One region of the Telluria sp. B2 genome, then DNA from elsewhere that is predicted to be linked to it. Evidence: predicted binding sites of a transcription regulator. Region 1 holds the regulator's gene; the other holds the start of a gene.
What was found. The regulator FliA, encoded in region 1, starts transcription of late flagellar genes. The targets are predictions, from matches to a motif close to CTAAAGTTTNNNNNNNNNNNGCCGNTA.

Region 1 (5,018 bases):
CCCTGACTAACACCGGCAGTACGCCCCAGCGCCTGCTGAAGTGGCGCACGCCCTTCGTGCCGGCGGAGCATGCGCTGTTCCAGATCACGCGCGACGGGCTGCCAGTGCGCTATCTCGGGCGCCACGTCAAGCGCGCGGCGCCGACCGAAGCCGATTACATCGTGCTGGCGCCGGGTGAATCGCGCAGCGCGCGGGTCGAGCTGTCGAAGCTGTACGAGATGCAGGTCACGGGCGCCTATTCGGTGCGCTATTACACGAGCAACCCGAGCAATGCCGCGCCCGGCGCCAAGGCGGGGGCCGACATCGTGGTCGGCGACCTCGCCTCCAGCCCGGCGGCGATCTGGATCGAGGGCCGCCTGCCGCGCGGCGTCGTGACGCCCGCCCTGGCCGCGCCCGGCGGCCCGGCTGGCCTCACCTTCAGCCAGTGCTCGAACGCCCAGCAGGCTTCGATCACGAATGCCTTTGCCGCCGGCACCGCGATGGCGGCCGACGGCGTGGACTACCTCACCAGCCGCAAGCAGCAGGGCCCGCGCTACGTGAACTGGTTCGGCACGCACGAGGCCGCGCGCGTGACCACGGTCACGAACAATTTCACGGCCATCAAGAACGCCTTCGAGACCAAGCCGGTGAAGGTCGATTGCGGCTGCGACGAGCCGTATTTCGCCTATGTCTACCCGGCCCAGCCCTACAACATCTACGTCTGCAAGGCGTTCTGGACGGCGCCGCTGACCGGCACCGATTCAATGGGCGGCACCCTGCTGCACGAGATGAGCCATTTCGACGTCGTGGCCGGCACCGACGACCACGTCTACGGCCAGAGCGCCGCCGCCGAGATGGCGCGCACGGCCCCGCAACGGGCCATCAACAATGCCGACTCGCATGAGTACTTTGGGGAGAACACCCCGGCGCTGGATTGATCGGGCGAAGTTGCCGCTTACTGGCCGGTGTGGATGAAGGTCAGCGGCCGCGCGGGGCTTTCCGCCGGCTTGTCGAGCCGCTTCACATCGGTCAGGTAAGGGCCGTCATAGCCGATCTGGTAGCTGTGCCGGCCCTCCTTGAACGCGTAGGAGGGCGTGATGTCGATCGTGTTCTTCAGCTCCTTGCCTGGCGCGACCGGCACGTAATCGTCCGCCGTCAGCGCCGCGCGCTTCACCATCTTGCCGGTGTAGTCGAGCGGCCGGCCGTCGAAGGCGCGCACGTCGAAGCGGCGCCCGGTCAGTTCCTTTTCTTCCGCCATTTCGCGCGGGATCCAGATGGTCTGCTTGCCGTAGTTGTACACCGTCAGGTGGACCAGCGCGCGGCCGTTCACGGATTCGACTTCGATCTTGTTTCGGACTGCCACTTGGGGGTCTCCGGGGGCGGCGCCCGCGAGTGCGGGCAGGAAGCTGGCCGCCATCACGGTGGCGAGCAGGAAGGGTCGGCGTTGCATGGGTGCTCCATATGCTTGTGTGATTCCATTGTGCGGGCGGGAGACGGAAATGCCAAGGGCGGGGGTGGGTTTGACGTTCCGTGGTAGCGAAGGGTGAGACGGCGTGGACACAGGTGTCCACCCTACGCAACCCCGCAGTTGTAGGGTGGACACCTGTGTCCACGCGGTATAGAACGCTTGATGAAAGATTATTTCACCAACAGCAATAAAATGAAATTTTCTTTCACTCCGGCTTCGCCGCCAGGATCGTCACCGCGACCCTCCGGTTGCGCGCCCTGCCCGCCTCGTCGTCGTTCGACGCCACCGGCCGGTTCTCGCCATGCCCGACCGCCGTCATGCGCGCCGGGGCGATGCCGTTCTCGATGAAGAGCCGCACCACGCTGCTGGCGCGCACGGCGGACAATTCCCAGTTCGATGGAAACAACGGACTGGCGATCGGCACGTTGTCGGTATGCCCCTCGACCTCGATCGCATGCGGATCGTCCTTCAGCAGGCCGGCGACCACGCCCAGCGTCGCGCGCGATGCCTCGCCCAGCGCCGCCTGGCCTTGCGCGAACAGCACGCTCTCGCTGATCTCGACACTGACGCCGCGCGCGGTCTGCACCACGCGCACCTTGCCCGATTCGACCAGCGGCGCCAGCGAGGCGCCCAGGTCGCGCGCCAGGGTGTTCATGCGTTCGCGGTCACGCTTGGCCGCCTCCGCGCGCTTGCGCGCGATGATGCCGGACAGCGGCAGCGGCTCGATCGTGCTGCTGGCCTGCGGGGTCTGCGGATTGCCGCCGAAGGCGCTGCCCAGGGCGTCGGAGAGCACCTTGTACTTGCCTTCGTTGACGATGGAGATGGCGTACATCACGACGAAGAAGGCGAACAGCAGCGTGATCAGGTCGGCGTAGGAAATCAGCCAGCGGTCACGGTCCTCGCCATGCGGCTGCGCATCGTCGTAGCGTTTGCGCGCCATGGTCTTCAGCGCTTTGCCAGCAGGCTGGCCACGCGCTCTTCCACCACGCGGGTGTGGTCGCCGCTGGCCAGGTCGTGGAAGACCTCGGCCAGGATCTCGTACTGCACCACCTGGTCGGCGACGATGGCTTTCAGCTTGTTGCCGACCGGGAGGAAGAACAGGTTGGCCAGTCCCACGCCGTAGACGGTCGACACGAAGGCGACCGCAATGCCCGAGCCGAGCCGGGACGGATCGGACAGGTTTTCCATCACGTGGATCAGGCCCAGCACCGCGCCCAGGATGCCGATCGTCGGCGCATAGCCGGCGGCCGATTCCCAGATGCGCGCCGCCTGGCGTTCGGCGAATTCGAAGGCGTTGATCTCGGTTTCCAGCAGGTTGCGCAGCTTCTCCGGCTGGATGCCGTCTACCACCAGGCGCAGGCCCTTCTGGATGAACAGGTCCTTGGTGCCCATGTACTGCTCGAGCGAGAGCAGGCCGTCGCGGCGCGCGCTCAAGCTCCACAGCGCGATCGCACTGGCCAGCGGCTGGCGCTGGCTGCGCGGCGGGAAGAACACCCAGCGCAGCATGCGCATGCCGCGCCGGAAGCTGCGCGCTTCGGATTGCAGCAGCACCGCGCCGAAGGTGCCGACGACGACGATGGCGAAGGCCGCCGGCTGGAACAGGGAGGCGAAGCGGCCGCCGTCGAGCGTGTGCCCGACGAACAGGCCGGCCAGCGCCAGCGCCAGGCCGATCAGGCTGGCGAAGTCCACAGTCTCTCCCGCAGCGACGCACGCAGGCGCGCCACCGCTTGCGTGTGCAGCTGCGACACGCGCGACTCGGAGACGCCCAGGACGGCGCCGATTTCCTTCAGGTTCAGCTCTTCCTCGTAATACAGGCCCATCAGGATCTTCTCGCGCGGCGGCAGGTTGTCGATGGCCTCGATCACGGCCGAGCGGAAGTCGGTGTCGAGCAGCGCGCGCAGCGGATCGGATTCATCGACGGCATAGCGGTCGAGGAAGCTGTCGTTGCCGTCGTCCTCGTGGAAGTCCTCGTAATACACCAGCTGGTGGCCGCCGCCTTCGAACAGCATGTCCTGGTAGTCCTCGAGCGACATGTCGAGCGATTTGGCGACTTCCGATTCGCTCGGCGGGCGGCCCAGGCGTTGCTGCAGCGTGGTCATCGCGCCCTCCACCTTCTTCATGTTCTGGCGGGTGCTGCGCGGCATCCAGTCGTTGGCGCGCAATTCGTCGACCATCGCGCCGCGGATGCGCAGCACGGCATAGGTCTCGAACTGGGCCCCGTGGTTGTCTTCGTAGCGGTTGATGGCGTCCAAGAGGCCCATCATGCCGGCCTGGATCAGGTCGTCCACCTCGACCGAGGGCGGCAGCTTGGCCTTCATTTGGTGGGCAAGACGCTTGACCAGCGGCTGGTGCTGGGTGAGCAAGTGATTCTTGTCCGCTTTCCCTTTGACGGTATACATACTTGTGCTTTTTCTTAAGAACGCGCGCCGCCGTGGCGCCCCAGCCCGGCCATGCCCGGCAAGGCGAAGCGCCCGGCGAGCCGGCGAAACGCCACCGAGGCCCCGGCCAGCGGGAAGGCGTCGACCACGGTGCGCCCGAGACGCGCCGCGCGGTGCAGGTATTCGTCCGCCGGCACCGAGCCCATCGAGCTCAACGTTACCGCCAGGTAACGACTTGCCGCCGTCGCCATATTATCGTAAACCACCTTCGCCTCCGCCTCGGTGGCGCCGGTGACCAGGATGCCGAAGGGACGGCGCCCGAACTCCTGGGCCAGGCGTTTGATCAGGGCATAGGCGTTGGTGATCGAGGTGGCGCTGTTCGACACCTGCACCACGATTTCCGAGTCGGCCAGCATGGGCACGGCGAAGCCGCCTTCACGGTTCAGTTCGCCATCGACGATGACGATGCCGCCCTGCCCTTTCACCAGCACCTCGAAGGCTTTCGCCAGGCGGCGTTGCTCATCGCTGCCGGTGCGCGGCACGACGCCATCGCGTGCCAGCAGGGCGACCTGGAAGCCTTGCGGCGCATGCTGGACCACCTGGTTCAGCGCGCATTCCTGGCGCGCCACCTGCATCAAACTGACATGGCGTTCCATCTCCAGGTGGCAGGCGACGCCACGCGTTACGCCATCCCTGCGTTGGCAGGCGTCGACGATCATCACGTCGTTGCCGGCCTGGGCCAGCGAGGCGCCCAGGTTCACCAGCATCGCGGCCTTGTCGTCGCCCGGCGTGGCCGACAGGAAGGTCACGACGCGCGGCTTGGGACCGGCCAGCATCCGGCGCAGGCCTTCGGCCTGGTCGAAGTCGAAACTAGCCAAGGCGCACCCCGCGCAGGCTGCTGTCGCTGGCGACGTTGCCGGTATGCGCCATCACCAGCGGCAGGTCGGCGTCGTCGAACTGGTTGCCGGCATCGCGGCGGCCGCGGAAGGCGCGGTCGACCAGCATGGCGCGGTCGGCCAGGTGCAGGTCTTCCGGCACGCGCTGGCCGTTCGAGATGTAATGCAGGTTCAGCTTCTGCCGGATCACGACGTCGAGCACGCTGCCGATCGAGGCGGCTTCGTCGAGCTTGGTCATGATGCAGCCGTGCAGGCCGCTGCCCTGGTAGGCGCGCACCACTTCGTTCAGGGTCTCGC
Region 2 (5,018 bases), 2.6 Mb from region 1:
CGGTGCCGACCGCCGTGCCGCCGGCCGCCAGCGACAGCAGGCCGGGCAGGGCGGCGCGGATCGCCTGTTCGGCGAATTCGAGCTGGGCGACGTAGCCGGAGAATTCCTGGCCGAGCGTGAGCGGGGTCGCGTCCTGCAGGTGGGTGCGGCCGATCTTGACGATGTCGGCAAAGTCGCGCGACTTCACCTGCAGGGTGCCACGCAGGCGCGCCAGCGCCGGCAGCACGTCTTTCGAGACCGCGATCGCCGCCGCCACGTGCATGGCGGTGGGGAAAATGTCGTTCGAGGACTGGCCCATGTTGACGTGGTCGTTCGGGTGCAGCAGGCGCGCTTCGCCCCGTTCGCCGCCCATCAGTTCCGAGGCCCGGTTGGCCAGCACCTCGTTCATGTTCATGTTGCTCTGGGTGCCGGAGCCGGTTTGCCAGACGGCCAGCGGGAATTCCTCGGGGTGGCGTCCTTCGAGCACCTCGTCGGCCGCCTGCATGATGGCGTCGGCCTTGTCCTTGGGCAGCTTGCCGAGCGAGCGGTTGACGGCTGCGGCGGCACGCTTGACCTGGGCCAGCGCGGCAATCAGTTCCGGCGCCATCTTCTCGGTCGAGATGTGGAAGTGGTGCAGGGAGCGCTGGGTCTGGGCACCCCAGAGGTGGCTGGCCGGTACTTCGATCGGGCCAAAGCTGTCTTTTTCGATACGGTTGTCCATTGGCTTGTCCTTATTTCGAAGGCTGGAGCTAAAGAGTGTATCCCAACGCCCGTTAATTACGCTGAGGCTACAAATTCATTCCAGCATATGGCGATTCGCCCTTCCCACATCCTTGCCACCGTCCTGCTCGCCTGCGCGGCGCCCGGCCCTGTCCCTGCCGCCGAACTGGGCGATGCGCGGGTGCGCTCCCATATCGGGCAGGCGCTTGCCGCCGACGTCGAATTGACCCTGGTCGAGGATGCGTCCAGGCCGGTCCAGGTGCGCCTCGCGCACCCGGATGTGTACCGCGGCGCGAACATCGCCATGCCGGCGGTGCTGAACAGCCTCGACATCGCTGTGACGAGGCAGGGCGGCAAACAGTTCCTGCATCTGACATCGGGCAAGCCGGTCGAGAGCCGGCACCTGCACGTTTACCTGGAGCTGGTCGACGGCGGACAGCGCACGGTGCGCCTGGTGACGCTGTGGTTCACGCCCGATCCGCATCCGGCGCCGGCACCCGCAGCCTCACCGGCGCCGGTCGTGGCGGCCGCGCCGGTGTTGGCGGAGCCCCCGAAAGCGTCCGCGGCGCCGGCGCCGGCCAGCCCTGTGCGCGCCGTGACTCCCGCACGCAAGCCAGCGCCGCCGAAACGTCGCGCCGCACTGATCACGGCGGACGCGGATGCGCACGATGCACAGGCGCCCGCGGCCGAAGCGGCGATCGCGCCTGCCGCCTGCGCCCCGCAAGCAGCCGATGCGCAGGTCAATGCGCAAGCCAATGCCTGCGCCGTGCTTGGCGCGAAAAACGAAACCCTGCGCCAGGAGCTCGGCCAGCTCGAAGAGAAGGTCAAGGTCCTGCAGGTGGCGACCGGCGTGAAGTCGGCCGCCGAAGCCGCGGCCCAGTCCGCGCTGCAGCCGGGCGAGAAGCCGGCGTCGTCGCCGCGCATTCACCGCAAGCCCAGGCCCGCCGCCCCGCCGGAGGAGCCGACGCCCTGGCTCCTGATCGCGGGCGGGGTGTGCGCCTTGCTGGCGCTGCTGGGCGGGGCCGTGCTGCTGCGCCGCCGGCGCGCCGCGGCGGGCAAGGTCCTGAATCCGGTGCGCGAGCCGGAAGTCGTCGTCCTCCCGCAGGACAGCGCCGCCGCACCAGGCGCCGGACCGCGGCTCATGGCCGCCGTGAAAGCGCGCCTGATGGCGCTGCGCCGGGGCAAACAGGCATCCGCCGAGGCGCCGCAAACCGTGGACGAAAAAACAATTATCCAGGCGGAGTGAGGGCGCGCACGAATGTCTACACAAGCTGGAAAATTCGGTTATACTGAACTCGCTGGTTAACAAAACCACAAAAAACGGCCCAGGGTCCGGCGCAGCCACCACCGATAGCGTGGCGCGGGAAACCGGATGTACGTCGCAAGACGCCTGTCTCCGGAAGCGGTCTCGCTGCCAACAGCGGCAGGGGACGCCGGATGCAACCGGCAAAGAGGCGATCACCAGGACTAGCCTGGTGTTCGCTCTCCGAATTCATGTGGCGGGAGCATCCCGCTTCAGCAAAAGGCGCCTGCGGGCGCTTTTTTGTTTTTGTTTATTGTCTGGCGCCGCCGTCCTGGCGGAGCCACCCTGGCGCGGATCGTCCCGCGCTGGCGTCCGGAAATAAAAAAGCACCCGCAGGCGCTTTTTACAGGTGGCGGAGCAGGATGCTCAGTGCGCGCACATTGCGCGGTCGAGCTGGCCCATCCAGGGTTCGGTCACCTCGCGGATGGCGCGGTCGTTGGCCATGATCTGCTTGAGCAGGTCGATCTTGCGCAGGCGGCGCGCGCCTTCGAGCGCCGGCACGCCGGTCGCGGCGGCGCTGGCTTGCACGGCGCACTGGTCCTCCAGGCTGTCGAAGCCCCTCCAGTCCCCGGCTGTCGCCGCGGCGGCCATCTTGCCCGTCAGGCCGGCGATATTTTCGTACATAGCGAGGACTTCGTTCTGGGTCATGCTGGCACCGTGACAATATTTCTCCGGTCGGATGACCGGTTGTCCTCCTTTTACGGCGGCGGTGTCGAAAACTTTAGCCCTTTTGCTAAAAAAATTTGAAAAATATTCTGGCAAGGGACGGCCGCAGTGATTCGCGGCCTGAACAGCCGGGCAGGGCCATGCGTATTGCCGGGTTTGTGCAGTCCAGGCCCGATTTTCGCAGTCTGTCGCATTTCGTCCATGCACGATGCCGGGGTTTCGTAGAGTGCGTGCTGGGTCCTTGCGCCGCCAGGAGCGCACCCACTAATAAAAACAGAGAGGAACGATGAGACATTACCGACCATCGCGGGGCGCCGCCGCCGTCGCGTTGGCACTGGCCGCCTGTGCGGCCCAGGCCGAAGCCCCGTTTTCGTTTGCCGCCACTCCCGGCAAGCTGCCCAAGGATGTGATCCCGCTGCTGTACGACGCCCACCTGGTGCCCGATATGGCCAGCGACAGCTTCAGCGGGTCGCAGACCGTCGAGATCGAGGTGCTGCAGCCGACTTCGCGCATTGTCCTGAACGCCGCCAATCTCGCCATCGAGCGCGCCACGCTCTCGGGCAAGGGCATGGCGAAGCAAATCCTGGAGCCCCGGCTCGACGAGGCCCGGCAGACCGTCGCTTTCCACTTGGGCGCCCCGCTGGCGCCCGGCCGCTATGCGCTGTCCCTGGCCTTCCGTGGCCAGATCAACCGCGAGGGCAGGGGACTGTTCGGGGTGTCCTACAAGACCGGCGGCGCCGACAGGAAGCTGGTTGCCACGCTGCTGGCGCCGGCGGACGCGCGGCGCCTGCTGCCGACCTGGGACGAGCCGGCCTTTCGCGCCCGCTTCAGGCTGACGGTGGACCTGCCGGCCAGCTTCAAGGCCTATTCGAATACCCCGGTCGAGAAACAGGCGCCGCTGGCGGGCGGCAGGCAGCGCATTACCTTCGCGCCCACGCCAAAGATGCCGAGCTACCTGATGGCGCTGGTGGTGGGCGAACTGGAACGCGCGCAGACACGCCGGGCCGGCGTCGACATCGGCGTGGTCACGACCGAAGGCAAGCTCGGTTCCGCCGCCTTTTCGCTGGCGGCCACGGGCGACCTGCTGCACTACTACAACAATTACTTCGACATTCCCTATGCGCTCCCCAAGCTCGACCAGATCGCCATTCCCGGCGGCTTCTATGGCGCGATGGAAAGCTGGGGCGGCATCGTCTACAACGAGGCCCTGCTGCTGGTCGACCCGAAGAAGAGCCCGGAAGGCACGAGGAAGCTTGCCTTCGAGGCCAACGCCCACGAACTGGCGCACCAGTGGTTCGGCAACCTGGTGACGATGGCCTGGTGGGACAACCTCTGGCTGAACGAGGGTTTCGCTTCCTGGATGGCGGCCAAGGCCACCGAACACTTCCACCCCGAGTGGCGTCCCCACCTGGACGACATCGCCCAGCGCGAGAAGGTGCTCGACCTGGACGCGCGCAAGAGCACCCACCCGATCCAGGCCCCGATCGAGAACGAGGACCAGGCGGCCAATGCTTTCGACGCCATCATGTATATCAAGAGCAAGGCCTTCCTGCGCATGCTCGAAGCCTATGTCGGCGAAGAGCACTTCCGCAAGGGCCTGCGCGCCTACATGGCGACCCACAAGTATTCGAACACGACCTCGAACGACCTGTGGACCGCGCTCGAGAAGGCGTCGGGCAAGCCGGTGGGCAAAGTCGCCTCGGACTGGACCTTGCAGCCCGGCTATCCGCTGGTCTCGGTGAGCCAGAGCTGCGAGAACGGCAAGCGCAAGGTGACGCTGTCGCAGGAGCAGTACCGCCTCGACGAACCGGCGTCCGAACAGCGCCTGTGGCACGTGCCGCTGCAGGTCGGCACCGTCGGCGGCCGGGCCTGGACCACCTTGCTGTCCAGCCGCGGCACCAGCTTCACCCAGGGCAGTTGCGAAGGCACCCTGGTGGTCGACCCGCAGAGCGTCGGTTTCTACCGCATCCAGTACGACCGCGCCAGCTTCGACGCCCTGGCGAAGGATCTTGCGCGCCTGCCCGACACCACCCGCCTGAAACTGCTGGCCGACACCTGGAGCCTGGTGGCGGCCGGGCGCAGGCCGCTGGGCGACTACCTGCACCTGGTCGCGCAGCTCGGGAACGAGCCGCGCCTGGCCGTGTGGACGGCCACCCTGGCCAACCTCGCCACCCTCGACAGCCTGGCGCGCGGCGAGGAGGAACAGGCGCTGGTCCGCCGCTTCACGCGCCAGTTCGCGGGAGCGAAGTTCGCCCAGCTCGGCTGGAACGAGAAACCCGGCGAGGCAAGCGAGGAACGTCGCCTGCGCGCTCTGCTGGCCGGCGCCCTGGCCCGCAGCGGCGACCAGGCG

Region 2: ACSUZJ_RS19055 (flagellar protein FliT) is a predicted target of FliA. The motif match lies at 2,701-2,727, and genes of this name have one in related genera.

What each region holds. Positions count from the first base shown of each region.
Region 1 is NZ_CP196525.1:1,415,497-1,420,514, reverse strand. Features, by position in the region: gene ACSUZJ_RS06360 (M35 family metallo-endopeptidase) at 1-917, shown strand, start outside; gene ACSUZJ_RS06355 (hypothetical protein) at 935-1,429, opposite strand; gene motD (flagellar motor protein MotD) at 1,653-2,387, opposite strand; gene ACSUZJ_RS06345 (flagellar motor protein) at 2,393-3,136, opposite strand; gene ACSUZJ_RS06340 (RNA polymerase sigma factor FliA) at 3,118-3,846, opposite strand; gene ACSUZJ_RS06335 (MinD/ParA family ATP-binding protein) at 3,861-4,703, opposite strand; gene flhF (flagellar biosynthesis GTPase FlhF) at 4,696-5,018, opposite strand, start outside.
Region 2 is NZ_CP196525.1:4,296,495-4,301,512, reverse strand. Features, by position in the region: gene fumC (class II fumarate hydratase) at 1-700, opposite strand, end outside; gene ACSUZJ_RS19060 (FimV/HubP-related protein) at 788-1,945, shown strand; gene ACSUZJ_RS19055 (flagellar protein FliT) at 2,369-2,650, opposite strand; gene ACSUZJ_RS19050 (M1 family metallopeptidase) at 2,955-5,018, shown strand, end outside.